Regions from separate parts of the Virgibacillus sp. W0181 genome, predicted to be linked through region 3. Evidence: riboswitches for the same ligand, from Rfam matches in the RefSeq annotation. Region 3 holds a riboswitch; each other region holds the start of a gene.
The links. Region 3 has a riboswitch for thiamine pyrophosphate ahead of ACLIBG_RS04950 (ABC transporter substrate-binding protein). Riboswitches for the same ligand answer to the same signal wherever they lie in the genome.
Positions count from the first base shown of each region.

Region 1: another riboswitch for thiamine pyrophosphate. It lies ahead of ACLIBG_RS06075 (YkoF family thiamine/hydroxymethylpyrimidine-binding protein); the one in region 3 lies ahead of ACLIBG_RS04950 (ABC transporter substrate-binding protein).
Region 2: another riboswitch for thiamine pyrophosphate. It lies ahead of thiW (energy coupling factor transporter S component ThiW); the one in region 3 lies ahead of ACLIBG_RS04950 (ABC transporter substrate-binding protein).

Region 1 covers NZ_JBPYCR010000009.1:99,174-109,860, forward strand. Annotated here, with positions in the region: gene ACLIBG_RS06035 (uracil/xanthine transporter) at 1-926, shown strand, start outside; gene ACLIBG_RS06040 (GntR family transcriptional regulator) at 1,222-1,596, shown strand; gene ACLIBG_RS06045 (ATP-binding cassette domain-containing protein) at 1,611-2,300, shown strand; gene ACLIBG_RS06050 (hypothetical protein) at 2,297-3,130, shown strand; gene ACLIBG_RS06055 (hypothetical protein) at 3,145-4,359, shown strand; gene ACLIBG_RS06060 (thioredoxin family protein) at 4,380-4,694, opposite strand; gene ACLIBG_RS06065 (CotY/CotZ family spore coat protein) at 4,884-5,405, opposite strand; gene ACLIBG_RS06070 (hypothetical protein) at 6,236-6,379, shown strand; gene ACLIBG_RS06075 (YkoF family thiamine/hydroxymethylpyrimidine-binding protein) at 6,563-7,159, opposite strand; TPP riboswitch at 7,270-7,376, opposite strand; gene ACLIBG_RS06080 (heavy metal translocating P-type ATPase) at 7,515-9,668, opposite strand; gene ACLIBG_RS06085 (ArsR/SmtB family transcription factor) at 9,658-10,029, opposite strand; gene ACLIBG_RS06090 (hypothetical protein) at 10,256-10,579, shown strand.
Region 2 covers NZ_JBPYCR010000009.1:31,582-42,268, forward strand. Annotated here, with positions in the region: gene ACLIBG_RS05675 (hypothetical protein) at 56-247, opposite strand; gene ACLIBG_RS05680 (hypothetical protein) at 353-853, opposite strand; gene thiE (thiamine phosphate synthase) at 1,242-1,862, opposite strand; gene thiM (hydroxyethylthiazole kinase) at 1,859-2,632, opposite strand; gene thiD (bifunctional hydroxymethylpyrimidine kinase/phosphomethylpyrimidine kinase) at 2,629-3,435, opposite strand; gene tenA (thiaminase II) at 3,435-4,115, opposite strand; TPP riboswitch at 4,193-4,294, opposite strand; gene thiW (energy coupling factor transporter S component ThiW) at 4,297-4,800, opposite strand; TPP riboswitch at 5,106-5,214, opposite strand; gene ACLIBG_RS05710 (PadR family transcriptional regulator) at 5,826-6,149, shown strand; gene ACLIBG_RS05715 (permease prefix domain 1-containing protein) at 6,146-7,015, shown strand; gene ACLIBG_RS05720 (hypothetical protein) at 7,029-8,060, shown strand; gene ACLIBG_RS05725 (GNAT family N-acetyltransferase) at 8,263-9,447, shown strand; gene ACLIBG_RS05730 (BCCT family transporter) at 9,751-10,687, shown strand, end outside.
Region 3 covers NZ_JBPYCR010000007.1:98,646-109,332, reverse strand. Annotated here, with positions in the region: gene ACLIBG_RS04970 (LiaF transmembrane domain-containing protein) at 1-253, shown strand, start outside; gene ACLIBG_RS04965 (TetR/AcrR family transcriptional regulator) at 523-1,182, opposite strand; gene ACLIBG_RS04960 (ABC transporter permease) at 1,273-2,289, opposite strand; gene ACLIBG_RS04955 (ABC transporter ATP-binding protein) at 2,406-3,131, opposite strand; TPP riboswitch at 3,410-3,519, shown strand; gene ACLIBG_RS04950 (ABC transporter substrate-binding protein) at 3,850-4,863, shown strand; gene ACLIBG_RS04945 (thiamine-binding protein) at 5,258-5,545, shown strand; gene ACLIBG_RS04940 (ABC transporter permease) at 5,542-6,309, shown strand; gene ACLIBG_RS04935 (ABC transporter ATP-binding protein) at 6,309-7,043, shown strand; gene ACLIBG_RS04930 (Zn-dependent hydrolase) at 7,312-8,550, opposite strand; gene ACLIBG_RS04925 (TRAP transporter large permease) at 8,892-10,163, opposite strand; gene ACLIBG_RS04920 (TRAP transporter small permease) at 10,168-10,644, opposite strand.

The DNA.
Region 1 (10,687 bases), on a different contig from region 3:
CGAGTGTAATGGGCGTTTTTATGTTTTTATTCGGCTGCACATTAATACAAATATTTTTAAAAGGGATGCTCGGGATACCTTTTGGTCATGTTGAGGAACCAACAAGCATCGATGTTTCCGTGTCCTTATTATCTATTCTGATTGCACTACTCGTTATAGGTTTTTCTATAAAATTTCCGGCCAAGGTGAGAAGTTACGCGTTGCTTATAGGAATTGTCATCGGTTGGGCAGCGTATACCCTTATTTTCGGGTCAACCCCGTCAGTTGGACAATCGTCCTTTGACCTGACATTTTTTCCCCTCGGGACACCGACATGGAATAGTGGAGTTATTGTGACGGTTGTACTTGCCGGGCTACTTAATACGGCAAATACATTTGGAGCATTAAAAGGGACGGACCCGCTCATGGGAGAAGTAACAACAAAAAAGCAATATACTGTATCTTTTACGATAACGGGCATATTTACTGGATTAGCAGGCTTGTTTGGGCTTGTCCCATATGCACCGTATGTATCTTCAATCGGATTTTTAAGGCAGACAAATATTTATGACAGACTCCCTTTTATTTTAGGTAGCTCGATGTTTTTTCTTATGGGGGCCATCGCGCCTATAGGACAGTTTTTTTCAACATTGCCCTTAAGTATTGGCAGTGCTGTATTGTTTGTCGCGTACTTACAGTTGTTCAAATCTTCTTGGGATTTCTTTACACAAGTGACGTTCAATACAACAAATGTATATCGAGTAGCGATCCCGTTATTTACCGGAATTATGATCATGACGTTTCCGGCAGTATATTTTGAATCATTGCCGCGTATTATCCAACCTTTTAGTAGCAGCGGATTGCTTGTAGGCATCATTTTGTCACTATTTTTGGAAAATCTGCTGAATTGGGATCGCATTGGATACAGTATAAAAACGAGACGGTGAGTTTCAAGCGCTCACAATGTGGCTATATCTACTAAACTCGTACTATTTTTTTAGTAGATAAAAAAGTATAAAAACTATCCTACTGCATAAGAGCGTCTAAGGCTTTCGCCATCAAGTCTTGGAGATAAGTCAAGATTTCTAAAAAAACAGTTGACATCCTTGGTGTATGAACCATATAATACATACAGGTAGTGTGTTGCGTGGGTAATACACTGCCTTAAATATACTTTAAGTGTACTATCCTTTTAATACAGAAGGTGTTATGAAGATAAGAGGACGGGAGTTGAAATAATCCATGCAGCTGAAGTTTAACAATCGCGATCCGGTTTACGTACAGGTTGTCAGGTATTTTAAAGAACAAATGGCAAGCGGGATGCTTGCGTCTGGACAAGAAATACCGTCACGTAGAGAACTTGCCAATAAGCTGAAAATTAATCCTAATACAGCGCAACGGGCGTATAAAGAAATGGAGGAAGCAGGTTTGATTTTTACGGAGGGGAACTTGCCAAGTAAAATTACGAAAGATGAACATAAGATTAATTCTATCCGCAATGAACTGTTAATGGATGCGGTTGATACATTTGTTCAGTCAGTACGTCCGATTAATGTGTCTGTTAATGAATTGGTTCAGCTGGTTACCGATAAATACAGAAAAGAAATAGGGGAGTAGGAGGGAGATTTGCCATGATTGAAGTAAATGGAATAACAAAAAAATACGGACGAAAAAAAGTGCTGACCGGTGCGTCATTTACAGCTAGTAAAGGGGAAATTACATGTTTGATTGGTGTGAATGGGGTTGGAAAAACGACCATCTTAAATGCGATTATGGGTTTAACTCCGGTTCAAAGTGGTGAGATCTTGATTGACGGTAAAAAGCTGACCAAGCATACATATAATAAAATCACCTTTATTCCCGATGCTATTACGATGTTGCCGCAAATGCGGATTTCGGATGCGATGGCGTTTATGGATGACTTTTATACGACGTGGAATGAAGAGCGAGCAATGGAATTATTAAGATTTTTCCGTTTGCAGCAACATGAACGAATTTCAGAATTATCAAAGGGAAATACAGCAAAAGTGAATCTGCTCCTAGGACTAGCGTTGGATGTTGATTATGTACTTATGGATGAACCATTTTCCGGAATAGATATTTTCAGCAGAGAACAAATAGCCAATGTATTTACTAGTCATTTAATTGAAGAACGGGGCGTTATTATTACAACGCATGAAATAAGCGATATTGAACATTTAATCGACAAAGCTGTTTTATTGGATAATGGGATGATTTTAAGAGAATTTAATGCGGAAGAAGTCCGGGAAAAAGAAGGAAAATCGGTCATTGATGTCATGAGGGAGGTATATCAAAGGTGAATTATTTAAAACTTTTAAATTTCGAGGTCAATCGAATTGCTAACATATTTGCCGGACTTTTGCTGTTAACGGTCGTTTTCCAGTTTGTCGGTCAAATTTGGATAACAAATAGTTATTTAAGTGAAGCGAAGGATCTAATTCAGTATAGTGGAATGTCACAGGCCACATTTATTGAGCAATACGGCCGAATTGATATGTTTCAAATCGTCCAGTCGCTTTGGTTTGTTGCACCAATTGCCATTGCCGCGGGAGCATTGATGTTTTATATATTTTTAATCTGGTATCGGGACTGGTTCGGTAAAAACACGTTCGTTTATCGTTTGCTTATGTTGCCAACTTCCAGAGTAAATGTATTATTAGCAAAACTATCGACTATTATGATTGCAGTGCTCGGGCTTGTTTCTTTTCAATACATTTTATTAATCATCCAAAGCACAGTCTTGAAATGGATGGTACCAAGAGATTTTCGGGTAGATTTAACAGTTCCAGAAATCGTGGGTAATTTAGAATACCTTTCGATTATTATGCCGGAATCATTCACTCAGTTTCTTTTACATTATGGTGCTGGATTAACTTTTCTTATGATTTGTTTTACCATCGTTTTACTAGAACGAAGCTTTCGGGTGAAAGGAGCCATCATGGGTGTCGGATATGGAATTGTTTCGCTCGGTCTATTTCTTCTTCCTTATCTCATTTTACTTTTCGTTGTGGAGAAAGATATTTTATATCCAGCAGAGCATCTATTCATTCAAATTGGTATTGGTGCTATTGTTTTGGCGGTTTCTACGTGGCTTAGTTCGTATTTAATTAAAAATAAGGTTACGGTGTAAAGGAGGCGATGAAAATGACTAAATATTGGAAGCTGATTACGATTTCGACAGTGATTATATTTTCGATTGCTGCATTATATATCCAATCTGCACTGGCTTCTAAAGAATTTCCACAGTTTGTTATAAAAACAGACGAAGGCGATGAATCGATAATTGACGATTTAGTCCTATCGGGTGATTATATGGGATATTCTCAAGGCGAGCCATTGCGCATCGATACAAATGGAACAAACTATTTACGGGATCAATCTTTCTTTAATCAACTAGGCAAGCGGTATGGCCAGATGGAAACAGAGTTATTACAAAATAAGTATAAATCCTTTATGAGAGGGAAAGAGTCGTGGGAAGGAGTATTATCCAATGAAGCTACATATCTCGCCTATGCGAATATTCCTTACGGCTATTACAGATCCGGCAGCCAACAGTTTGAGATCGCTGTTTTAAATAAGGAGACGGATAAAACTATCTCCTTTGAACATGCGATCCCAAACGTAGGTGATTATTATTACTTTTCCGTAATGCACGTACAATTGGTTGATAATAAGTTACTCGTCATTACGGAAAATGGACCTCCGGAAGGTAATTCCAGTGAACTTCATCTGTATACGTTTAATTTAGATGAACAAGTGTTGATAAGTGATGATGTCATCACAACGTATCAACATCCGGTTGATAATATGGGTTATACTGATATGGTTGCATTACCGAATGATTCTATGGAAAATAATACCTTTGCTATTGCGCATCAAAAGTATAAGGAGTCTGATGTTCCAACAAAATATGGTGCACATGAAATAGTTGAACAGGAAGTAATCATTTATGATCCAATAGCAAAATCAAAGCAAGCGATAGAAAAAATTGAAACGGACATAGATATGGGAGAATTAATCGCTTATAGTGGAAAACAATTATACTTTCAACAAGTCGATGGAAAAGGATCTCTTCGTATTGCGGAGTATGATATGGAAGAAAGTAAACTGAAAAATAACTTTATGTCTCTTCCAGGGATAACCACTACGGAATATATGATGGGTGAGTTCAACATCAAAGTCCATGATGGACATTTATATGCAATCACACCATTTAAAGATAATGAAAATAAATCCTTTGTTATGGTCGGATCGATGGATACGGGTGAAATTGTCTATAAAGGGGAAATTGTTACAAAAGGTATCAATTCCTTAGGGGAGGAAAGGTTTCTGTCTATTCACGACTTTAGCTGGAAATAAATCAAAAAGGAAATGGCTGATCACGCTTTATGCTGATCAGCCATATTTCTGTAAATTTTATCTATACGCTCATCCAGTTTTTGCATATGAACAATTCGCGCTTCCCGAATATATTCTTTGCCACCTACAAATAGAAGCAAGACAGGAACCGTGAAAATAGAAAAACGACCAGCTACAGCTTCTACTTCAGACGCATCAATATGAGCGGCTTGAATTTTTGGGTAATTTTCTAATAATTGCTCTACTTGAGGTAGCAAGCTATGACATACACTGCAATTTGGTCTGGAAATATAGAGAAAAGCAAGCGTTTGTTTTTGGATGAATTCATCCGCCATTTCTAGTGAAGTAAGCTTTTTAAAAATCGACAATTAAACATGCCTCCTTACGGTTCATTTTATCATGTCTATGAACAGGGATGCATGTTTAATGTTTAACAGATTAAACAGCTAAACCTGCATAAATAATATGCAGGTTTAGCCATGTCAAATGGAAAATTCACTTCCCGGAAGCTGAAGAATATTTGGTTATGCCGACATAGGAGTACATGAGTCAAGACAAGCAATGCCGCTGAAACTATTTAAATCTACCGTAATACATACACCAGTTGCACGAATGGCGCGGCGGCTATTGCCAGGGAAGAAATCACACGCTTCATCACCTCTATCTATAGCTGCACCACCCTCTGTAACTGCTCTCATTAATTCAAGCTGGACACAGCATCCGTCATCTCCTTCTACAAACTTTTTAGCCTTAAAAATCGGTGTTTCGAAACAATCAAAATACGTACCGGAAGCTCCTCCACCTAAAGGTAGCTTACGAACTCCACTTGCAATAAACGTGCTACAGTCACCTTTACAATAAAGCATGAACGGAATCGTATCATTTCCATTGTTATTTCCATTTACTGTTGGTGATAGAAGCTCACGAATCGACTCTTCACACCCAGTAGAACAGCAACCATTTCCATTGTTATTAGATACCTCATCTTGTGCTGCGACAATTTCTCTTACAATCCCGCAAACACATTGACTATTTTCACAACTCATATAAAAACATCTCCTTTTTTTGTTATCTTCATGATGCACTATTACTGTATGTAAACAGACAGATAAAGAATGTTTACTAGTCTAGTTCTATTAAAAATGATCAAATCGTCTTGATTGAGTAAAAAATGTATGCTTACCCTAGTGGATGCGCCAACCCGAATTAACTTTGGCGACATAGATTAATATATATCTATACAAAACAACGGTATAGATTCCTTCCACAACCCATTCAAAGATAGAAAGCCAGCTGCACGAGAGCTAGGCTTTCTATCTTTGTTTTTGTATTAAAAGACAATAATTTGAGAGTAGCATTATTTGCGATTCACTATTACATAAGTACTAGACAACTTTCACCATTTCCCGGGAAATAATGACAAACTATTATACTTTCATAACTGCTTCGGTTTTAATCGTTTAAAGCCCTCTTGTGTCGAATTCTTGAACTAGAGATAGAACAAATCAAAAGGTATTGTAAAAGGAGAAAAGCAGGATTGCGTATACAGCCGGTAACTTGTCTGTCATGCATAAAAAAAATAAACGAAATTAGGGGATGCAAAAGGAATAGAAGATGCAAGGGTATTATTTAATCCCAGTAAAGTTAAAGTGAATTTTAAAGAGAAGATATACAAGGAATCATTAAGTAACTCGATTATCCGGTTTTATCCAATAAAGTAAGCTGACTGCGGGGAGCTGTAACAAACAATTGTAGTTGATGTTCAAAGAATTGGTTTGTAATTAACGAATGAAGTGGAATATTTTCATGTAAAAAAGGTCCATGATCTATATGCACCAATAAGAGATAAAAAATAGTTTCTGGAGAACGTAATTGATTGGGTAGAAATAAAATTATACTTGATCAAACGATTGATCAATATGCAATTATAGAAGAAAAGAACAGAAACATAGAAGCATTCATAAGGATTAATAAACAGCTTTCAGATAATATTGGAGTAGTTGATGAAGTCCGAAAATAAGCTGTAGATGCTATTATCTCTGAGTAACAGTGTATGGAGTTTAACACTTGTAATTCTTGAAGTGAACTGAGATTTATATTAAGTAAGAAGAGCAACTAACAAGAGGTAAGTTGCTCTTCCATATTGCCTAACAACTGCAGATAGTTTAGCTCAACTAAAAAGTGCCGTATGAGCCTCTGTAAATCAACCTTCAGTGTGTGACGGGCTATTAGCTGAAACAGAAACGGTCATAACGGTATGGCTGGATCCACCTTCCACTGTTGCGCGAAATACGGATTCAAGTCCGGTAAATATGTCATTTGTCTCTCCACGTAGCCGAGTGGAATAATGGGCGTGCGATACATCGACAAATTGCTTCATTGCTTCGATCTGGTCATAAATAATGTCCATATAATTTCCACCGCCGAGTGGATATAGTGAAAATTTAGCTGCTGCAAATTGTTTAATGTCTTGAACCGAAGCGGCATTCAAAGGGTGATCGTCCTCTGCCATATACACATCACCTGCCGAATCACCGGGACATCCAAATGAATACGTTGCTTGAAAAGAAACGTGTTCCCCTGTTGTGGCTGCTTCGAGAAAAATGGCTTTCGTCACATCGAATACATGAATCATTTTTCCCCGCACCGTTGTCGTTACATCGTCTGTTTCCATCCATACTTTGGATGTGTCCGCTTTTTTTAATGCGTCTAAAATGATCGCTACAAAGTTATTACTCATTGGTGATACAGTAAAACTTGCACCGGCAATTTTATGCGTCCCACATGCTTCATTTGCCATAAAAATTCCTCCTTATTGACAGCTTATTAAAGGGAGAACTCCCTTTTTGAAAAATGTTTCTATAACAAAAAAACTGAACCCTTTTCGAGTGCAGTCTTTAATAAAGATTGATTGTTATGACTGCACTTTCCCACGCTGGTATTATCCAGTTCGGGTAGTAAGGGTCAGAAACGAAGTTCCTCTCAGCCATCCTCTGACAGCTCCCCTAGTGCTAAAAAATTATAATGTTTGTATAGGTTCATTCTATCTGAACGTTTGTATCATGTAAAGGATTCCCCTTGTTCTTGTGTTAGTTCAACAAAAAATAATCAGCCCATCAACAAATGTACGGTTGATGAGCTGATTGGTCAGGCTTCTATATCGATTGTTGTGAGACGTGTTCGGATATATCCTTTTTGTTTTTTTCTTTACCGTTCATCAGTCGCATGGAATTTAATACGACGAGCAATGTTGCTCCGACATCTGCGATTATTGCAAGCCAAAGGGTAAGCCACCCCGGAATGACGAGTAGGAGCGCAATGATTTTAACGCCAAGTGCAAAGCCGATGTTTTGTTTAATGATATGCAACGCTTTACGGCTTAATGAAATGGTATAAGGAAGTTTTTCCAAATCATCTGCCATCAAGGCAATATCAGCTGTTTCGAGCGCCGTATCTGTACCTGCACCGCCCATGGCAATCCCTACACTTGAAGTGGCAAGTGCTGGCGCATCATTCACACCGTCACCAACCATGGCAACATTTCCGTGACTAGCCTGCAACTCTTTAATTGTATCTAGCTTATCCTCTGGCAGGAGGTCCGCTCTCGTTTCCGATATTCCTAATTCTTTGCCAATCGCCACAGCTGTTGTTTTGTTATCACCGGTTAGCATCACGGTTTTCTTGATACCAAGCTGCAGGAGTTGCTTCATAATGGAAAAGCTGCTATTTCTGATTTTATCAGCTACAGCTATCAATCCATAAATGTCGCTATTCGTTCCAAGTACCATCACTGTTTTTCCTGCTGCTTGTAGTTCGTCAATTTGCTGTTTAATTTCTACCGGTAGCTTACTGATTTCTTCAAATAATGCCGGATTTCCAATGAAAAATTCTTCACCACTGATAACGGCTTTTGCACCTTTGCCTGTAATTGATTGAAAATTCTCCGCTTCCATTTCTTTAGCTTTCTCCCGTTTTGCTTTCTGAATAATCGCAGAAGCAAGCGGGTGTTGGGAGTACGCTTCTATTGATCTAGAAATGCTTAATATCTCGCTTTCCGTAAAGGATCCCACCGGAACAATGTCTGTTACTTCTGGTTTTCCTTCTGTTAATGTTCCTGTCTTATCAAAAGCAATGACATTTAAGCGTCCGGTTTCTTCTAAGTGAATACCGCCTTTGATTAAAATACCATTGCGAGCCGCGTTTCCGATAGCGGTGACGATAGCAACAGGTGTGGATATAACAAGAGCACAAGGGCAGCCAACAACAAGGACAGCCAATCCGAGATATACCCACTCTGACCAACTTGCACTTGCGATAAGTGGAGGCAAGATGGCAACCAATAGAGCAATTATCATAATGGCCGGTGTATAGTATTTCGCAAATTTATCGACAAACTGTTGCGAAGGCGCGCGCTCTGCTTGCGCTTCCTCAACTAAATGAATGATTTTCGCGATTGTAGTATCTTCCACACGCTTTGTGACACGGACTTCCAAATAACCTTCTTGATTAATGGTCCCAGCAAACACTTCGTCCCCAAAAGTTTTATGAACTGGAATGGATTCACCGGTAATTGCTGCCTGATTAAGCGATGATTCACCTTTAACCACTTCACCATCCATGGCCGCTTTTTCTCCGGGTTTGATTACCATAATGTCATTGATTCGTACATCCTCCACATTAACTTCTTCGTTTACATTTCCGTGTTTAATTGTTGCTTTATTCGGTGCAATGTTTATTAAAGAGCTGATCGATTGTCTCGCTTTATTGATGGAGTAACTTTCCAACGCCTCACTTAATGCGAATAGGAATACAACAATAGCACCTTCGCCCCACTCGCCGATAATAGCTGCTCCAATAACAGCAATCGTCATTAATGTTTTCATATCGAATTCCAGTTTTGCGAGGTTTTTGAATCCGACTTTAAATAAGTCATATCCGCCAATTAAAATAGCCAATGCAAATGTGCCGATTGTAAAAGGAGCCTTTGCGCCAAGCTGAAAATAAAAAAGGTAACCAACGATAATGAAGAGTAGAGAAATCATCGTTAAAATATTTTCGCGTTTTTTCCAAAAAGGTTCCTTTTTCTCCGGTTGCTGCTGACGATCCGGCAACACTTTAATCCCATCGAAAGCCCCTGCTTTTTCTAATTGTTCGATGGTTGCTTCTCCGTTTATCTTAAGCTTAGAAGCGCCAAAGTTAACTTGGACATCTTCTACTGTGTTAATAGATCGAATGTTTTTTTCGAATTTAGCTGCACAATTCATGCACGATAGGCCTTGCAGTCGGTATATATGAGCGTTACTTGCCATGCTGATCCTCCTTTGCGTGCACCATTGCAATATAAACAAGTTGACGAACGTGATCATCGTCGAGTGAATAGAAGACCAATTTTCCTTCTTTCCGGTACTTGGCCAGCTTCATCGTACGTAATAATCGCAAATGGTGAGAAGCAGTGGCAGTAGTGGAACCGATAATGTTTGCCACATCACATACACATAGTTCTTTTGCAAGTGTTAAAGCATATGCAATTTTTAAACGAGTAGGGTCGGATAATGCTTTAAATATAGAATCAACCCCTGAAACCTCTTCTATTTTCGGTTGAATCCGATTTACTTTTTCTTCATCGTAACAAAATGTATCACATGTATTTTCGGATGTTAGGACATTCATATTTTTAACCAAGGCAGTCACCTCATTATAATGTTCGTTTGAATGTTGATTAAGTACATTGTATAATATGGAAAATTTCTTTGTCAATCAAATGATCAAATATATGTTTGAATGTGTGAATGTCCTGGTAAATTTGTTGAATGTATTATTAATTGTTTGTTTAATGTAGAATATTTATAATGAATAAGAACGAATCGTGGATAAAAAAAGGACAAGGAGATTTTAGATGAAAAGAATACTGGTGATCGTCTTTATAATCATTCTCATTATCATTGCAGCAGGTTCATTAATACAAAAAGAAACGAATCCGAGTGCGGACACACGCATCATTTTGGAACATACGTATAAAACGTATATTGCGCCGCCTTGTTTTGAACAGTCGGAAGCGACCAATAATATTGCTGACTCTGACCTGGATGAAGCGAGATCCTTGGATTATAAAGCGGATAGTACATGTACAGAAGAAGCGCTGAACGGGCATAAAGAAGCTTTGTTCGTCAGTTTACTGAAGGATATTGGTTTGCTTAATAAAAAATGGGACACGTGGTAAAAAGGTAACGGATTCAGTTTTAGGTGAGAAAATATCAATTAGTACGCAATTTAGGGATGCAAATCACATACGATTTTGCATCTCTTTTATTGCAGTTATTTCTTATCG
Region 2 (10,687 bases), on a different contig from region 3:
TCACTATCTGAGGCAGTGATTTGAGAAATGTTAATCAGTTAGGATATTCATTCTGTTAACGGCACAAGCGCAAAATTTCTTTAATACCGATGACAATTAAAGCTAAGGAAAATAGAATAATCACAAGCCCGCCAATACTTGTAAATAGAGCTGCCATACCCGAACTTATTACTGATGAAGTTGGTAGGTTGGCTAAAGCGAAACCTGCGAGAATTGCAGCTAGAAAAATTATTGCCGTCTGGAACATAATCTTCCCCTCCTTCACTACATTATATGAAGTGAGGGGAAGAGTGATTGGATACGAGCATAAGCAGTTGAAAAAATAGGGAAATACCTTTTAATTAGGAACTAACTAAAAACATTGAAACGATTCGATTTTATCTAGATCAATTCCAAAGTATACCCACCGGTTGCCGGTCCAGCGATAACCGGAAATGGAATTTCTACCTACATAAACCGGATAAAACCAAAAAGCATCTCTTCGTAACCAGACATACGTATAACGATATAAACATCCGCGAATGGCACCAGGGTCAATAGCGAACGTTTGAAAGTCTTGTTGCTGCTGTACAGGTGTGAATCCGGGTGGCGGACCAGCTGGCGGTCCACTCATTTGACCAGTATTGGGATAGTTTGGTCCTTGATTCGGAAACGGATTGTCCTGAAAAGGCGGTGCTCCTGGAAAAGGCGCTCCCGGGCCGTCCGGGGGTTGATTATACGGCGGACGTGGGCCGAATAGTTGGTTCCCCATGTAATCCCACATTTGTCCCCCCAAATATCCAGGTAAATTGAACTGGCGAACTTCATTATCATTAGAACTGTCATAAGAGTAAGGGTACTCGTTATAATGCAAGTTTTCACCTCCTAAATAGCTTCTATATACTATATGGGTTTATGTATCATTTCGTACATAGGAAATAGCGATAGCGCAGTTTGGATTTGAAGATATGAACAAGCGGATATATGAAATACTAAATGTAAATGCATGTTGACTCTAACGTTACGTTAGCATTTTTGCGACTGAGGAAATTGAAGGTAAAAAAGTAGCTGATCTAGCTGGAATTAGCGTGCGAACTTGAACTATATGTTGGGATAGGTATTGGAAGCCAAAAAAGGATTGACTCGTGAATAAGCAAAAAAGTTTTTCGTTATCGTTTGGTCTGAAACCTGGCTATTGTAGAGTGTGAAAAAACTAAAACCGCAAACAATCCCTTTCTACACAGGGACTGTTTGCGGTTTACTTATAATTCATCTACAACTGCCTGTATATCTTGTGCCTTTGTAATTGCAGATATGGTACAGACACCATCTGCACCAGCAGTTATAACGGACGCTGCATTTTCCGCAGTAATGCCTCCAATCCCAACTATTGGCAGAAGCGGGAACATGGTTCGCAAAGTTTGAATCCACTTTGTACCAACGGCATCTTTGGCATCTGTCTTTGTTTTCGTTGCGAAGACCGGTCCTGCCCCAATATAATCAACCAGATGAATAGGGCTTTTGTGTACTTCACTCACATTCGCAACGGAAAGACCAATGATTTTATCGGGAAATCGCTTCCTGATCTTTGCGACATGACTATCGTCTTGCCCAACATGGATACCGTCAGCTTGAAGGAGGTTGGCCAGATCAGGGTCATCGTTAACAATAAATAAAACATCGTGATTGCGGCATTGATCGCGCAATTTTCTTCCAAGCTCAAGGCACTCGTTTCCATGCAACGCTTCAGCTCCTTTTTCTCGGAATTGAAATGCAGTTATTCCTCCTTGAATCGCTTCATTCAATACAGTCTCCGGATCAGTTATACAATTCTGACTCCCCATAATAAAATACTTTCGTAGTTGTCTTTTTAGCGTATTCATTGATTATCCAACAACGCTTTCACGTTCATTGATAAAGCATCAAGGAATACTGGTAAAAAAGTTCCCGCTCCATTAACTGCTTGCTGAGATGCAGCATATTCAGCAGCTAAACCATAAAAATGTAGGGCAGATACTACTTGGTCTTCCAGCTTGTCATCAGTCGTTAAACAAGCGGATAGAATAGAGCCGAGCAAACAACCTGCTCCGGTTATTTTTGTCAGCATTGGATGACCGGATTGATTCGTCAGTAATTTTTTTCCGGTATGGATCAAGTCTGTCTCTCCAGTTACAACGGCAACTGTTTCATACGTTTTTGCGACTTGCTCCACAATTTGTTGTACATTCCCTGTTCCAACAGAGTCGACCCCTTTTGTTTCCCATGGGATGTTAACGAGGTGGGCCATTTCTCCAGCATTCCCTTTAATAACGGTAGGGCGTACATGAGACAATATTTCTTTCAACGCATCTGTACGAAATGGAGTGGCCGCTGCGCCAACAGGGTCAAGTACAATAGGAACACCCTTTTGATTAGCGGATTTTCCTGCCTTAATCATACTTTGCAGTTCATCCGCTGTTAATGTTCCGATATTAATTAACACCCCATCAGCGATGGCGGCCATTGAAGCTGCTTCTTCTTTCGCTTTTGCCATGACAGGTGAACCCCCAAAGGCAAGCAACCCATTTGCAGTAAAATTCATTACAACTTGATTTGTTAAATGGTGAATTAATGGGTTGTTTTTACGGACGTTTTTAATAACGTGCTCTTTCATTGGTTTACCTCCATTCCTCGAGTGGCCCAATGGTTTGTCGGGCCGCTACCATGCCCAATGGCAAAAGATTGCTCGATAGCTGCAGTGACATAGCGTTTCGCTTTCTGCACAGCTTCATGCAATGTGAATCCATGACTCAAATATGCTGTAATTGCAGCGGATAGGGTACAGCCAGTCCCATGGGTATTGTTTGTATCAATTCGATTGGCAACATAACGTTTGATTTGTTTCCCATCAAATAAAATATCGACCGCATCTCCATCTAAATGACCGCCTTTTACGAGTGCGGCCCCGGCCCCGAAGTGTTTTACAATGGTAATCGCTGCTGCCTGCATTTCATCCTCTGTTTGAATCGAATGTTCTGTTATGGCTTCCGCTTCCGGAATGTTTGGTGTGACGATCGTTGTTAAAGGTAAAAGCTGATCTCGCAAATACAGACGGGCATCCATGGCAATTAACGGATCGCCGCTTGTTGTCACCATGACCGGATCCATAACATATGGTGCAGCTACTTGAGTTATTTTCCGTTTTACTATTTTCATCATATCAATATTTGCTATCATTCCGGTTTTAAAAGCATGAACCGGTATATCTTTCCAAACGGAGTTCAGCTGTTGTTCGATCATGGAAAGCGGGAGATGATGGACATCCTGAACACCAGTTGTATTTTGCGCTACGACAGAAGTGATGACGGACATGCCATAGCTTTTTAATTCTTGAAAGGTTTTTAAATCAGCTTGAATTCCAGCACCTCCGGTTGGATCGGTGCCTGCAATGGTCAGTGCGCATGGAACGTGCCCCATTATACACCCACCTTATTTTCCAATGGCCATACTTCACACGTATAAGCCATTTCCCAGAAACTCAGCTCAAGAAGACAGCTTTTCCGAAATGCATCTTTAATTCTAGCGATTTCATCTGTGTTTGCTTTCTCAGCAATTCCATCTAGTTGTTTGCGCATTTCCAGTTCGACAATACCCGGATCTGCATAAAAAGAAATCCACTCGTAAAATGGGTGATCCTCTTGGGGGTTGTATGTCCTTATCAACTCTTTTCCAATGGCGAAATAGGTCCACGGACATGGAAGCAGAGCGGCAACTAATTCTCCGAGACTACCATTATAAGCGTGATACATCATATGTTTTACATAATGATCGGCGGTTGGTGGTAATGGGTACCTTTGCAACTCATCATAGCCAATTCCAATTACATCACAAAAATTGTTATGGGGATGTGCTTCACTATTTAATACAAAATCTATTTGTTTATTAAAAAAAGCAATTTCCTCACGGGACGAGGCTTTCGAAATGGCCACCCCATACAAATGCATAAACGCAGTCAAATATTCGTAATCTGCTTTGACATAATGAATGAGAGCTTCCTTTGGAACATCTCCTTTCCCAATGCCCTGAACAAATGGGTGTTTAAAAATTGCCTCAAATACATCATTATTCTCTTCTCGTAATTGTTTGGTAAACGTCATAAAAATAGCCTCCTTGTAGTGTTTAATGGAAGCTGCAAGGGGGGGAGGAAAGTAGAATGAAAGAGGGAGTGTAAGTATTATTCCTTCAGCTACTTTCCTTCGCTGGTATTAACCAGATCAGGTTCAAAGGGACAAAGGATCATCTCCTTATCTCAGCGTTAGCACCCCTAGCAGTTTCGTCTTATTTTGCTACATACATTTGCTGGTGTAAACCTTCTGTTTGCTTTATCCGGGCAACAATAAACAAGCCAATAAGCGATCCGGATATACTACTAACGAGAAATGGCGGTAAAAAGAACAAAGCGCCGAAAGAAGTTCCAATAAGCAGCTTTGCGAACGGTACGGAAAAGAGGGCCCCAATAATCCCGGTTCCAACTATTTCGCCAAAAGCAGCCCAACTTTTTCTGCCCATATTCTTATACAAATAACCTGCGAAAAAGGCACCGATCATACCACCGGGAAAAGCTAATAACGACCCAAGTCCGAGCATATTTCGGAGGAGTCCGATCATAAAAGCAATCAGAACAGCTGGACCTGGTCCCAGCATGACAGCAGCAATTACATTAACCGCATGCTGAACAGGATATGCTTTTGCAACGCCCGCGGGAAACCAGAGCATTTGTGAACCTAAAGTGCCAATTGCGATAAAAACAGCCATTGTTGTAAGTAATCGTGTACGATTCAAACGGTAATTTCACCTCTTCTCGGTAATTTCAAACAAATTCCAGTTCGTTGAAAATGAAAAAATTCGAGTAATTGGATCTGTACTCTCAAGGTGCTCTTTCAAGGTTAAGGAAAAGATGATTGGTTATAGAAGAGGGCTCACTTGAGATCAGTTTGTGACAACTAGACATCTTTTTACATTTACGCAATCTATTGATATCACTTCTGAGCTTCAAGTCATCAGCAGCTATTATTAATAATGGTCAAAAACATAAAAAGCCGGATCCGTAAATAAGGACCCAGCTTGGAAGGAACGATCGTCGTATTGCATCGTAATTACTACTTCCCTCCGCTGGTATTAACCAGATCAGGTCCTTAGAGTCGAAAAGACACACTTTTCTCTCAGCCCATTAATAGGGCACCCCTAGTAGATTTCTATGGAATAATTTTGTTTGTATACTCACCATACCAAATACGCTGTCTTTTGTCATGCTTAATTTAGGAAAAAGAGTCTGGTAGATTTTTTTAGGAGATAATTTCACCATTAATATAGTATCTATGACCGTTTTAAGATAACAACTCATGGAGGGAATTGTCGTATCTATATTCATTTTTTAAAAGATAAGAATGTATATAATTTTGTGCATAGCTGTCTAGCTTCGACGTACAGGAAGTTCTAGTGCAAATCTTTTCGGTGGGGCGAGCATTTATGCGCAGTCCCAGGCGGAGCCACAGGACGTGGCGTTCTAAGCCTGCTAGCCCAGAAACTAGGCGACTTCCTGCAGCGCCTTGCGATAAAGAAGACTTGCCGATTGGCTTAGACAGAGGCTTAGTCGCCCTTATGCCCTTGGGTGAAAGTCATCATCGATTCGCAATGCTCATCGTGATTCCTTTATCTTAGTTGCTTCAGTCCAGTCGCTATGTTTCTAGGCAGGGCGCTTGCGCTTTTCTTTATATCAGCATAGGCTTCATTTTTTTATGTTAATACATTGCAATGCGATGTGCATCGTATTACAATAGTAGGAAATATGCGTTGGGGGTGTACCCGTGGACAAGGAAATGATGAAGGGAAGTATTGATCTTTTATTGCTCTCATTAATCGAACAACGTGATTTGTATGGTTATGAAATGACAAAAATTTTGAAAAAGATAAGTGATGATACGTATGAAATGAGTGAAGGGACTTTATACGCTTCATTAAAACGAATGGAACGGAAGCAATGGATTCAATCGTATTGGAAAGAACTCGATAAGGGCAGACGAAAATATTATTATATAACGGATGATGGAAAGCAAGAGCTCGTTAATAAACAAAAAAACTGGGAATGGATGAATACAATTGTCCGCAAAAGCTCTGAGGGTCTCGTATGAGTGTGAAATTAGATGCTTTCGTCCAAGCGATCAGCGCACAAATCGATGGAACCAAAACGGAGAAAGCAGAAATACACGAGGAAATCCGTGATCACCTGGAGCTTTCCGTTGAACATTGGGTGCAGGAAGGGTACAACAGAAAAGAGGCAGAGCAGTTAGCAATTGACCAATTTGGCGCGTCAAAAAAGATCGGCACAGAAATTCAAGAAGCGATGTTCCCTTATCGGAAATTATTATTGCTTGTGCTTGCAATCTCGTCGGTATGCTATTCCGTGCTTTTCTATGTCACTCAGCTGTTTGTGGAAGGTGACGCGCTCATTGTCTGGCTGGTCATTTCGATGGCATCGAGCTCCATACTTTTTTTATTCGCTTATCAGGCATTCCCTGCAATGGATCGTAAAAGGTGGTTGAACAGCACGCTTATCATTCATGTGTTCGTCTATCTTCTTGGTTTTTCAGGGGTACAGTCTAATCAATTTATTTCCGTAATATTTTCTTTTGTAGCTTTATTTATAGTTCTGCTCGGTATTGTACTCGTATACCGGACGACGATTGTTGATTTTTCGTATCAACAAAATGATAAAAAACAAGTCAAATATTTGCATGTTTATAATATAACAATAGGGATAGCTTTAACTGGGATTACGTTATTTTTTTTATGGGCATTTTTAGCCTTTTCCGAAGGTTGGTTGATCGGGTATATGTTTATTTTTATTCCACTTGTTTGTTGGATTGCAGCGTACATTGTTCAGATCCAATTAGGGAAAAGAAATAAAGTGAAAAGTGCCTATATTGTAGCAGCACTACCATTATTACTTGTCGTTAGTATTGTTATTATCTTTTATATTCCGCGATTTTCGTTTTAAGGAGCCTGTATATATGAATAAAAAAGGACTCATTTTCATTTTATCTTCGGTAGGATTTATAACTGTTATATTAGCTGTCGTAGGCCTTGTTTTTAATAAATCCGAATATGAGAAGCAGCAAGGACTTACTGAAATATATGATGTTTCATCGGATAATACGATTGCCTATGTAGTTTTTGACGAAGGGAAGCCAGGAATTTATATACATGGAAAGGAAAACCCGGTTGTCGAACTGGATAATAAAAAAATGATTGGAGATCTTACTTTTTCTCCGGATGGCAGTACACTCGCTTATGTTGTAAGTGACAAGATCATAGAAGAGGAACAAAAATTGCAAAGTGTTGTTTATTTATTAGATATGGACACATTTGAGACAGAAGAATTGTTTAATGATCCTTCATTACTGACGGAAATCACCTTTGATCCGAAGAACAAAGATAGCTTGTTTTATTTGCGGGCTGCAACATTTGAAAATTACTCACCAATTGCTCGCGCAAATCCCCACAGTGTCGATGTTTTCAGTTATGATCTGAACAAAGAAAAACGTACAAGGTATACTACGAAAGACAGCTACTCCATGAATTCTTTAACTGTTTCAAGTTTCGAAAATGCCGTTTACGTCCAATTGCAAGACGACACGAACACAAAATCAGCGGAGGATATTTTTGCAGCAAAGCAGCGCATTTATAAGATCCCGCTTGATCAACCAGAAAACATGGTGACTCAAAGTAATAAAAATAGAAAAGTAGACATTTTTGATTTTGCTATTGTGCCAAACAAACCGGAAATGATTTTTCAATCAATCAGTAATGCACAAGAAGGAGGTACTTACGAATACGAATTATATAATTACAATTGGGAAACAGAAGAAGAGAAACAGTTGACGAATTTAGGTGAGTATACGAGTCGTCCAGTTATCAGCCCAAAAGGGGAGGTCGTTTATTTCATCGTTGATAAACAGTTCGCTAAAAGCGAGTCTGACTATCGGTTGTACCGGATGGATAGAAACGGCGAGAATATTAAAGAAATAGAACTTGATTATTAATAGCTTTAAATAGATGGCAATTTCAATGATGAATAAACAATGATTCAGATTCAGGATGTTTTGTAAATAAAGTGGTCACAGGCGGATTTGGAGAGTATGTAAAGTTCACATCAAATTGTAAACAGCAATTTTAGATGTGCTTTTTTCTGAAATCATGTAAAATACAGACGAAACATCATGATTCTTTAGGAGGCTTTTACCATTGGGAGAAATTAAACAATTAGATCGATCTGATTACGAGGAAATTTTTGCGCTACAACAATTTGCTTTCCAATATGAATTATCCGAAGAAGCATTGGAAAAAAAGCAAGCGGAAACGGACAGACATACTATTTGGGGCTGGATCGTCGATGGTAAGCTTGCGGGAAAACTACATCTGATTCCACTTACTGCTTACATAAATGGCGTTGAGTATGCAATGGGTGGTGTTGCTTCCGTAGCAACTTGGCCTGAATACCGCAGGCAGGGGATAGCGAAGCATCTTTTGAGTAAAGCACTGCAACATATGAAGGAAAATGGACAAGTCGTTTCCTATTTACATCCTTTTTCCGTTGCATTTTATCGTAGGTACGGCTGGGAAATAGCGTTTGCCCAAAAACAATATACAATCCCAATTGCAAGCTTAAAAAGAAAATGGGAAGGATCCGGATATATTCGAAGTATGGACTCGAAATCAAATATAGATGTATTGCATTCGATTTACTCAACATATGCAAAGGAATTTAACGGCATGGTTGTACGTGATGAAAAGTGGTGGGAACAACGAGTGCTTAAAAACGATTCCGATCATACGGCAGTTGCATATAATTTGGAAGGGGTCCCGCAAGGATACATTATTTTTCAAGTGAAGAATGACGTTTTTACGGTTAAAGAAATGGCATACACGTGCTTGAACGGGTGGAAATTGATGTATGAGTTTATAGCAAATCATGACTCGATGGCCGCTGAAGTGAATATTACCGTACCTGAAGATGATAAGCTACCGTTGCTTGTTGATGAACCTACGTTTACACAAGAGGTAACCCCGTACTTTATGGTACGAATTGTAGATGTATTACCCTTTTTAAAACAATATCAATTTAATAATCTTCAACAACAGCTGGACACCGTTGTAAACCTTCATGTTGAAGACCGTTTTTTACCGGAGAATAGCGGAACATATCAACTACAATGGGAACAGAATGAAACGAGAGTGGACTATGCTCGCGGTCAAACGGATGGGCCGGGGATCAATTGCAACATTGAAGTCTTGTCGGCGATGTTAATGAACTACAAGCGGCCGACGGAATTTTTCGAAGCGGGATTGCTTGATGGCGATTTCGGGCAGGCCGAGCTTCTGGAAAAGCTCATTCCGGATAGACAAACATATTTTACAGACTTTTTTTAAAAAACGATAAAGTGCAATATTACGATGAATGGAATAAGTTTTCACTATGCGCTTAACGGTTAAAGTAAAGAGTGTCATACGATTTGTTATCTACTAAAAGGAGATTTAGCCCACTAGTTATCGTTAATCTGTTCTCAATGCTTCTTACTTAAACTATAACGATCGCTTAGAAAACTTATAAAATATGAAACTGAATCCAAATGGGTTCAGTTTTTTAATGTGCGTATTTTTAGGTTTAATTCTTTGTAATAAAGTTAAAAGAAAAGGTAAGTATCGAAAAATGGACAGAGGAGTTTTAGAAATATGGGTCATCCAGGGAAACAATCAAATAAACTAATTGATTATCGTATTTTTATACCAGCTATATTAATCATCATTGCAATCAGTATTCCGTTTACGGTTAAGGAAGGACAATCTCTGCAATTTTTAAACGGCATTTTTAATTGGATTGTGGAACATTTTAAATGGGGCTATATTTGGTATACGATCATTTTGGTCGGATTTGGCCTCTATTTTTCATTTTCCAAATATGGAAATGTTGTTTTGGGCGATCCGAGTGACAAGCCGCGTTTTAATTTGTTTGAATACGCATCAATTTTAATATCGATGGGGCTTGGATCCACTGTGATGCGAACAGGTATGCTCCAATGGGCATCTGTTGCAGAGTCGCCGCCAAATGGAGTTGAACCTTATTCGGTACAGGCACTTATGTGGGGAAATTCTTATAGTATGTTTATGTGGAGCCTACAAGTGTTTGCGATCTTTGTCATGGCTGCCCCTGCAATCGGCTATATTATTCATGTGCGCAAAAAGCCGCTCATGCGGATATCCGAAGCATGTAGAATCATTTTTGGAGACCGCTTTACAGACGGCCTTGGTGGTAAAGTTTTAGATGTTACTTTTCTCGTCAGTATTTTAGCAGGAGCTGGTGTTACATTAGGCCTTGGTGCACCAATTGTAACGTATAATATTGCAGAACTGATAGGTGTTGATGTTTCCTTTGGACTCACACTCATTGTGACTCTTATTTGGGTGGCATTATTCTCCATCAGTGCTTATCTAGGTATAGAAAAAGGAATTAAAAGGTTGAGCACGCTCAATATGTATTTGGCAGCTGCGTTCGCTATCTTCATTATGATTCTCGGTCCGGGTATCTTTATTTTGGACTACTTTACGAATACAGTTGGATTTTTGCTGTCTCATTATACAGATTTAGCATTTTATACTAACTCGCTAGATC
Region 3 (10,687 bases):
TATATTTGGCGGTGCGGAAATCGATCTGCGAGATACAGCTATCTCAAGCTCAGGTGCTGCCCTGGATTTAACAGCTTTATTTGGCGGAATCGAGATTAGGGTTCCCGAAAATGTGCGCATTGAAGTTACTGGCATGCCCATCTTTGGTGGTTGGGAAAACAAAACGAGACAGACGGTTGATAAGGACGATAATCTTCCGCTGCTTCGGATTAAATGTGTCGCGGCTTTTGGTGGCGTCGAGATTAGAAATTAACACTTAATTATTCATAAGTGTTGATTTCCTATAACAAACTATATTCGATCCGCGTCCTCATTCGCACATGAGACTTATATGTGTCCAGCTTGTTTAGTTGCACGATTTAGCTGCTTCCATGGCTGTCTTTGTTTTCTCACATCCATGGAAGTGGACTCTTTCTAACCCTCATCGATAGTTCAATTCCCTTTTAAGACGACATTTACTTCTTAAGTATGTTTCACTTCTAGCGAGACGCTTGGGGGAAGTAGTAATCGTCTTTTTCTAAATTAATCCTTCCCAATTCCATTCATTATAAATGAAACGGTCCGTTTGATTTCAACTTCCTCATCCCAATCTATCGTTGGTTGTAGGATAAAACGACTAATGGTCAGTCCGAGAATGGTCGGTACAATCATGCGAACGATGCTTTCATTTGGTATATTCATCAGCTGGCCCTTTGCTTTAAAATGATCGATGGTTTTATTTAATGCAGGATAAACTTTTTCCGTAAATACTTTTTTTAAGGCTTCTTGGATTTCCGGGTGGAAGGCGAGCTCCTGTAACAGAATTTTTAATAACGGAATATTTGCTTCGGCAAATGCAAAGCGATTTTTTATAAAATGATATAAAACGTCATCAAATCGGTCATAAGTTTGTTGAAAAACTTCTTCGACAAATTGGTCGGCATAAAAAGGGGCGGAAAATTTAGTTAACCCTGGAATGACGATGGAAACGAGCAAGTCTTTTTTTGTTTTGTAGTGGCGGAAAATCGTTCCTTCTGCTACACCTGCTCGTTTTGCAATTTCACTTGTTGATGTTGCATGATAGCCCTTTTCGGCGATCAATTCGATTGCAGCCTCCACAATTTTTATTTGTTTTGGCGTCATATTTTCTGATTGCTCCATCGTTTCCAGCATATGTTTTAGTATGGAATCATCGGTTGCCATTTATATTTCCTCCTGTAAGTTAGTTACTCTTCAGCATGTGGCTGTGCAACTTTTATTATTTAGACCGCTTCAAGTAGTTAGTAATAGCCCCTATAATGGTCGATGTCGTTTTAACGCGATGATATTCAGTAAAATAAACAGGAATGAAAACCCCATTAACACGGCGATATCCAACATAACATAAGATAAATCTTGTCCGCGAATCATAATTTCTTTAAGTGCGTTTGCTCCGTATGTCAGTGGCATTACTTTTCCGATGGCATTAATCCATGCTATTGACTCGACATGGAACAAGCCGGCGAAAAATACTTGCGGGATAATTACTACCGGGATAAATTGAATCATTTGAAATTCGTTTTTTGAAAAAGCTGATAGCAGTGTTCCAAGGCTTAATGCAGTTATTGCCAATAAAAATGTGATGACGAGCACCGCAATAAATGACCCGCTCATGTAAAGGTCGAGAACATAGATCGAGAACCCCGCAATTATGATTGATTGTATAATAATGAATATGCCGAATCCACTTAAATAGCCGACAACAATTTCCCACCGCTTTAAAGGTGTTGCGAGCAGTCGTTCCAACGTCCCCTGTGTACGTTCGCGTAAGAAGGAAACGCCGCCAATTAAAAATACGAAAAAGAATACAAAATAACCTATAAGAACCGGCCCTGTCTGATCAAATAAGTTAAGATCGGATGATCCGTGGAAAAAATCGATGTCTCGACTGAATGGGCTTGGGTTCATTTGATCTGCTGCTCCGTTCATTACTTTTTGAACAGCTGATGTCGCTGTTGGGTCGCTTCCTTCCATCATAATATTCAAAGTCGAATTATCTACCATTACATGGGCATCGACAGTGCCGTTTTTTAATGCGTTTTCCGCTTCATTTTTCGTTAATGTTTTAATTGATGAGTCTTGATTTTCCAACGCCGTCTCCAGTTGATTTGGTACGTCCGTAACTGCAATGACAGGCTCATAAGGATCTAAATCCAACACAAGCCAGAGCAAGGTCATAACTAGCAATGGGGCAATCATCATTAGTGCAATGCTCCGCTTATCTCTAATAAATTGCTGAACAATTCGTTTAATAATTGCGCGTATACGCATGATTACCACCTCCAAAGTTAAATATTAATGTATTGTGATTGGTACGTTTCTGGTAGTGAGTAGTTGTTTTATCATGGCGCTTTGTTCATCGAAATACCATTTTGCCGATTATCATTTTAAACAGAGTAGCTGGCGCTTCCAAAGTATAAAAATGCCTCTTCCAAGGTTTTCGTGTTGCTCCGCTCTTTTAATTCTGTTGGACTTCCTTCTGCGGTTACATACCCATCCCGCAATAATGACAGTCGATCACATTTTGCTGCTTCATCCATGACATGTGTTGTTATTAATATGGTCGTCCCCTGCTTTTGAAGCTCCTTCAATTCCTCCCATATCGAGGCGCGCAAAACTGGATCTATTCCAACGGTAGGTTCATCAAGAACGAGCAGCTGCGGTTCATGTAACAGAGCAATAGCGAGGGACATGCGGCGCTTCATCCCACCAGAATAGTGTTCTACTTTTTTATCCAAATGTTCGGTTAGACCAACGATATTAGCTACTGCATGAATACGTTCTTTCTGTTTTGTCTTTCGTATTTTATAAATGTTGGCAAAAAAACTTAAATTTTCCCGACCGGTAAGTTCGCTGTATAGTGCATCTGATTGTGCCATGTAGCCAACGTTTTGCATTACGTTTAGTGATGGAATTTTTTCGTCATTAATACGTACCGTTCCAGCAGTTGCACCTAAAAGCCCAATAATAATTTTTACGAGTGTCGTTTTCCCTGAACCCGATGGACCAAGCAGCCCAAAAAGTTCTCCTTTAGAAACGGATAGATTGATTTCTTTTAAAACTGATTCCGTCTTAAAACTTTTTTGAATATTTCCGAGTGTAATAAATGACATGTTTACCCTCCTTGTTATTGAAGTTTTATTTTAATGAGTGATTACTCACTTTTTATTTTATATGATTCTTCCTATATTGTAAATAGTTCCATTTTATTTTTATTCATTTATGAAAAAGGTTTTTTTGGCATTGCACTGTCGTTCGTTCGGGTCCTGCCTACTGTCAACTCGCCCCCTATTTGCAACGAGGTCTATTTTATGGCATACTAGTTCTGTAATGCATTACATGTTCAAAAGACGTTTTGAGCATTTGGCTTATCGCCAAGTACAATTTTATAGCTTTTATGTGGGGGAGCTGGTTATGCTGGCTGAGATTGCATCCTTAAGATGCTAACCCTTTGAACCTGATCTGGTTGGTACCAGCGGAGGGAACATTTCATATGTATCTTAATGTGAATAACCGATGCGCTAAAGGCCGAACCTTTGGCGCATTTTTATTTTGTTCGGGAAAATATAATTCCATGACTTCTTCAATCCATTGATCAGTGTTCGGGTTAATATACGACTCACTTTGCCAAATTAAACATGACAATCAGCTAAAACTCTAGTGATCTATCATCGTTGTTTTTGTAGCAGGTGTTTGCATATTGGGCCATATCCGCAGCTTTTATACGGATTAGTTAGGTTGAGCTCAATGGCAGGTCTCATTGCTGGCAGATGAAGGAACAACTCCACATAAACGTGTAAACAGGTTGAAACATCATAAGGAGGAATACAGTTGAAAAAAGTTTATTCGTTTTTATTTATTTTTGTACTTGTATTGATGGCGGCGTGCGGGGATGATAATGAGAACACAAATGAATCGTCCGAAGACAATGCCGATAACGCTGAGCTAACACCGGTGAAATTTGCACTGGACTGGACACCGAATACGAACCATACGGGAATTTATGTTGCCAAAGAAAAAGGATATTTTGAGGAACAAGGATTGGATGTAGAGATTTTACTACCCGGAGAAGTAGGAGTTAATCAGCTGCTTGCTGCAGGGAAAGCGGATTTTGGGGTTAGCTACCAAGAAGGTTTAACGCAAGCACGTTCGGAGGGGTTGCCGATTGTTTCAGTTGCAGCAGTGATACAACATAATACTGCAGGCTATGCTTCACCAGTAGAAAAAGATATTACCGAGCCAAAAGATTTCGAAGGGAAAAAATTTGGTGCATACGGCTCTGATTTGGAAAAAGCGATGATGACAACATTGATGAATAATGATGGTGCAGATGTAGAAGAAGTTGACTTTATTACGACCGGTGATTCCGACTTTTTCGTCGCTGTAGAAAGGGACGTTGATTTCTCACTCGTTTATTACGGCTGGACTGGAATTGAAGCAGAGCTTAGAGGTGTAGATTTGAATATGGTTTATCTTGCCGATTATTCCGATAAGCTTGATTTCTATACGCCAATTCTAGCAACGAGCGAGGATATGATTGACGCAGACCCGGAAACAGTAAAAGCTTTTACTGCGGCTGCGGTGAAAGGATATGAATTTGCGATTGAAAACCCGGAAGAAGCTGCGCAAGTTTTAATTGATGCTGAGCCTGATTTGGATCCAGAATTAGTTAAAAGAAGTCAAGAATGGCTGTCACCTCGATACCAGGATGATGCGGAGCGTTTCGGTATTCAGGAACAGGAAAGATGGCAAAAGTTTGCTGACTTTCTACTAGACAATGAAATTATTGATGAAGCAGTAGATGTAGACAAAGCATTTACGAATGAATTTTTACCTGAAGATTAAACTGTTAAAGTCAGGTGAAATAAAAAATAATTTTTATTATAAGCTTGAATTGTGAAACGGGTTTTATAACGATTGTATAAATTGGATAGCGTGCTTGGCGGGTCATAAGAAAAGCGCAAGCGCCCTGCCTAGAAACGTAGCGACTGGACTGAAGCAACTAAGATAAAGGAATCACGATGAGCACCGCGAATCGATGATGACTTTCACCCGAGGGCATAAGGGCGACTAAGCCTCTGTCTAAAGCCAATCGGCAAGTCTTCTTTATCGCAAGGCGCTGCAGGAAGTCGCCTAGTTTCTGGGCGCTTAAGCTAGACAGCTATACACAATGTTATATACATTCTAATCTTATAAAGAAAAGCACGCTTGTCTCTTCATATATAAAGGTGGTGGTTAAATGGCTAATGCGTTGTTAAGCATTCAAATTATTCCTAAAGTAAACAATGAAGACGTCTATTCATTTGTTGATGAAGCAATTGCAGTAATAGACTCGGCAAATGTGACATTTGAGGTACATCCAATGGAAACGACGATGGAAGGTGAATTATCAGAGCTGTTGAAAATCGTCCAACAAATGAATGAAAAAATGGCAGAACTCGGTGCACCGGGGGTTATTTCACAAGTGAAAATTGCATATCAACCAGAGGGGATCTCGATGAATAAACTAACGGAGAAATATCAATGAAGAAAAGCATCTTCGTAAAAAGTTGGCGGCCGATTATTGCAATTATCCTTTTTATTGGATTATGGGAAGTAGCTACGCGTATTTTTTCTATTGAAGATTGGCTGCTTCCCGCCCCTTCTGATATTGTGCGGGAGGCTAAAGACGTTGTCCCAACATTCATGCCACATTTGACTTCCACCATTCAATTGTCTATTTCAGGTTTTTTGATTGGAACGACGGTTGGACTTGGTGTTGCAACGATCTTGCATTTATTGCCGCGTGTGCGGGAAACGTTTTTTCCGTTTATCATTTTATCACAAAACATGCCGATCATCGTGCTGGCACCATTGCTTGTCATATGGTTTGGCTTTAATGCTTTGCCGAAGCTGATAATTATTACGCTCGCATGTTTTTTCCCGATTGCCGTTTCAGCGTTGAGCGGGTTTACGCAAACAAGCCGTGAGTTGGTTCATTACATGAAAATGATGGGGGCGAGTAAGAGACAGTTATTTTGGAAGTTGGAACTTCCACATGCGATTCCTTCCGTATTTTCCGGCTTAAAAATTGCGGGAACGTATAGCGTCATGGCGGCGGTTGTATCCGAATGGCTTGGCGCGCAGAAAGGGATCGGCGTCTTTATGACTTTGGCTGCTTCATCCTACCGTACCCCGCGTGTGTTTGTTGCAATCATTGTTGCGATGGCATTGAGCTTATCCTTTTTCGGTCTGATTTTATTGCTGGAAAAGTTTTTCATTCGGTGGCAGCGGAAAGGAGATGATGCATAATGCTGGAGTTGCGTCAGGTGAGTAAATCTTTTGGCGACAAGCATGTGTTGAAGGAAATTTCCATGCAAGTGGAGGATGGTGAACTTGTCTCATTAATTGGTCCATCCGGGAGTGGTAAAAGTACATTGTTCAGCCTTGTCGGAGGATTGCTCACTCCCGATAGTGGTGATATTTATTTAAATGAGGAGCAAATTACAAACAAAAGCGGATTTATTAGCTATATGCCGCAGCAAGCTTCCCTTTTTCCATGGCGGACGATTCTAGATAATGTGTTGCTTGGCCAAGAGCTGCAAGGAGAAAAAGATGCCGAGCGTGCAATTGCGATGTTGGAGAAGGCTGGGCTTGGAGATGTTGTTCATGCCTATCCCCATGAGCTTTCCGGCGGCATGATGCAACGTGCTGCTTTTATTCGTGCGTTGCTAAGTCCGCAATCAATTATGTGTCTCGATGAACCGTTTTCTGCGCTCGATGAATTTACGCGACTGGACATGCAAAAATGGTTGTTATCTATTTGGGAAGAGCATGATCAGTCAATTTTGTTTATTACCCACAGTATAGATGAAGCATTGTTTTTATCGGATAAAATTGTTATTTTGTCTGCAAATCCGGCAGAAGTGAAGGAAGTTGTAAATGTTCCATTTGCCCGACCGAGGGATGAAGAAATTTTATTAACATCGGAATTTTTACAATGGAAAAAGGATATTATTAAAATAATCCAAGGCGATATGCATTAGTGCATTGCCTTGGATTTTTAATGTAGATGGGTGGGTGTTTAGCGTAATTTTATTTCGGTGTTAATTAGGCTATCGGCTTAAAATGATTATACTAAGGTGAAGTGCCCTGCCACCGCTTTAAGGAGTATATTGGTGCGTCGGTTACACACGTTTTTCTCATGGTGATGTCCTCTAACCCTGACGCGCGATCCCCTTTTTCAATTTAAATAACTCCCTTATTATCCATTTTAAAAAGCTGTTGCACCATTGGCGACAACAACTTTTTTGATTATTCTTCAGACAAGTACATTATTGTGTTCAATAAAACTTGGGTCCCTTTGCCACAGTCTTCTTTGCTGCTCCATTCAGTTGGGTGGTGGTTTTTTCCGTCTTTCGAACGGACAAATACTATACCGAAATTTGTTATTTTACCGAGTACAAGTGCGTCGTGTCCGGCACCGCACTTCATTTTATGTGCCGGCAAAGAAGCGTCCCAGCAGGCCTTTTCCATTTGTTTAATTACCTCAGGAGAGCAGGCGACAGGCCCTATGTCCAACTTAATATCCGTTTGCAGTTCAACATTTCTTTGTTTGGCGATCATTCGCAGTCTTTGGATTATTTCTTTTTTCATTTGTTGACGAATTGCTTTATCGGTATGCCGGAAGTCTATTGTAAATTCAACGGCTTCGGGAATGACGTTTGTTTCGCCCGGTTTGAAATTCATTTTTCCGACAGTGGCTACTCCTTCCCATTTGACTGCAATTTTTTCAATGAGAGGAAGTGCGACGGCCATAGCAAGCGATGGATCCTTCCTCAAAGACATTGGGGTTGTGCCTGCGTGATTAGCTTCACCGATAAAAGAAACGTTCATTAGTGCAGGGCCTCGTACGTCTGTAACAATGCCGATTGATAAGTCCTCCATTTCTAAAATTTTGCCTTGTTCAATATGAAGTTCGACATATGCTTTTATTTCTTTTGGATGTCGAATTGCATTCCTATATTCCTTCGCATTTAATCCGGCGTGGGCAAATGCTTCGGCATAGGTAACTCCATTTACATCCGTCATCTGAAAATGCTCCTCGTTCAAATCACCGATCATTCCTTTGCTTCCGATAAAACCAGAGCCAAATCTAGCTCCTTCCTCGTCGGTGAAAGAAATAATTTCTAGAGGGTGAACGAGCGTTACTCCTGATTCATTGATCGTGCGTGCGACTTCAATTCCTGCAAGAACACCAAGTGCTCCATCGAACATGCCTCCTTGAATGACGGTATCAATATGTGAACCGGTAATGACGGCCGGCCTTGTATTATCTGTACCGGATAATCTTCCAATAATATTTCCTACAGCATCGATGCGCACATGAAGTCCCGCTTCCTTCATTAACAGCATAATGTACTTCCTTGCTTCCATATCCGCTTCGCTGAAAGATAGTCTTGTTATACCGGTACGATCATCATTGCCAATTTCCGATAGCTCAAGAATCGATGCCCATAGCCGGTCTCTATTAATTTCATAATTCTTTTGCATCGATTCACCTCCTGCAACTTCCTATACTTGACGTATCATCATTTGTTTCACAACCTATATAAGAAAAGCGCAAGCGCCCCGCTTAGAAACGTAGCGACTGGACCGAAGCAACTGAGATAAAGAAATCACGATGAGCACCGCGAATCGATGATGACTTATCGTAAGGCGCTGTGGGAAGTCGCCTAGTTTCTGGGCGCTGAAGCTAGACAGATATGCGACAAATTTTATACATTCTTATCTTTTAAAAAAAGAAGTCTCCTATATTGATAAATTATGCTTTTCCTCGCACTTTAGGCGATTAATTACAGTGGAAAGGAAAACAACTGCATTCATTCAAGCACTTACATAAATAAACTTGGAACCCAGAGTGTTAAGGACGGAATGTATGTCACTAACAAGACAACAACTGCTCCGACAAAGAAAAATGGTAGTACATCTTTGATTGTTTCTTCCATATCAATTTTCGCGAGGTGAATCGATATGTACAATGTCGATCCAACTGGCGGTGTAAACAATCCAAGCGCCAACGTACAAAGCATAACAATCGCAAAATGTATTGGATCCATGCCGATCGTTTGGGCGATCGGAAAGAAGATGGGGATGAAAATAAATAAATTCGGAACGAGCTCAATAACCATCCCGGCAAGTAACATGACGACTACAAGCAACAAGATGAGCCCCCAATCAGCAACACCAAGTCCTAATAATAATTCCCCGAGCATTTTTGGAATTCCCTCCGAAATAAGTACCCACGTAAAGATCGTGGAAGTACTCACAATAAACATAACAATCGCCGTACCGTACACTGCTTCGACGAGGGAATCAACAATCTTTTTGAAATTCAATGTACGATACACAACTGTACCGACTAGAAATGCATATACGGCTGCAAGCGCTGCTGCTTCAGTAGCTGTTGCAATCCCAAATACAATGACATAAATTAAGACAACCGGAAGGATCAATGCCCAAATCGCTTTTCGAAAGCTGACGACAAACTCGGAAAATGTTGCACGTTTTTCTTTCGGATAGTCTCTTTTTACGGAAATAAAAATCGTCAAAAATAAAAATGCGACACCGATCATAACACCTGGTATAACACCGGCTAGGAACATTTCCGCTACCGATAAATTAGCAAGCCAAGCGATGATGATCATTGTGCTGCTTGGCGGGATAATAATTCCTACAACCGAGCTGGATGCATTAATTGCGGCTGCGAAAGGAGATGAATACCCTTTTTTCTTCATTTCTGGAATTAATACACTTCCAACAGAAGCTGCATCAGCAACAGATGAACCGGACACACCGGCCATTCCCATACTCGTTACAACGGAGACACAACCAAGTCCACCCGGTAATTGACGAGCCATTGTATCTGCCAGGCTAATGATTCGTTGAGCAATACCTCCATGGACCATTAAACTACCTGTCAAAATAAAAAACGGGATCGCTAAAAAAGCAAAAGATTGCGAGTTAGAGAAAAATTGCTGTGCTACCATGGATAGCGGAATCCCTTCTACCATCATATACATTAATGCGGATGCCCCCATTGCAAATGCGATAGGCACACCGAAAAACATCAAGCCAAAGAAAGCTAAAATCATTACCCAAATCATGTTATTATTCCTCCTCTAACGCAAGGTCTTTTTTTACGATCATCAAATACAATTGATATACAATAACGAGGGTAATACCGATAAATGCTGCGGTAATGGAATAATGCAACCATGCTTTGGATATTTGCAAAACAGGGAGACGCTGTGATGCGGAAATGTTAAATAATTGTACACTCGATATAATCATATATACAGAAAAATAAAGCATAATTAATTTCGTAATAAATATCGATACAACTTGCATTTTTTTCGGCAAGAAGTTTCTGAAGTAGCTAACTGCAAAGTGTCCATTATCCTTCGTTACAATAATTGCAGCCAAAAAAGCCATCCAAGGGAATACGATTGCAGCCAGTTCACTCGTTTGTTTAACCGGCGTATTTAAAAAGTAACGACTAATAACTTCAAAAGAGACGATCATTGTTAATAAAGCCATCAATATATTCGTTATTATACGTACAATAGATATAAACTTATCGATCATGTGTAACCCTCCCTCTTCTAATTCCTTCATTTAAAAGAAATAG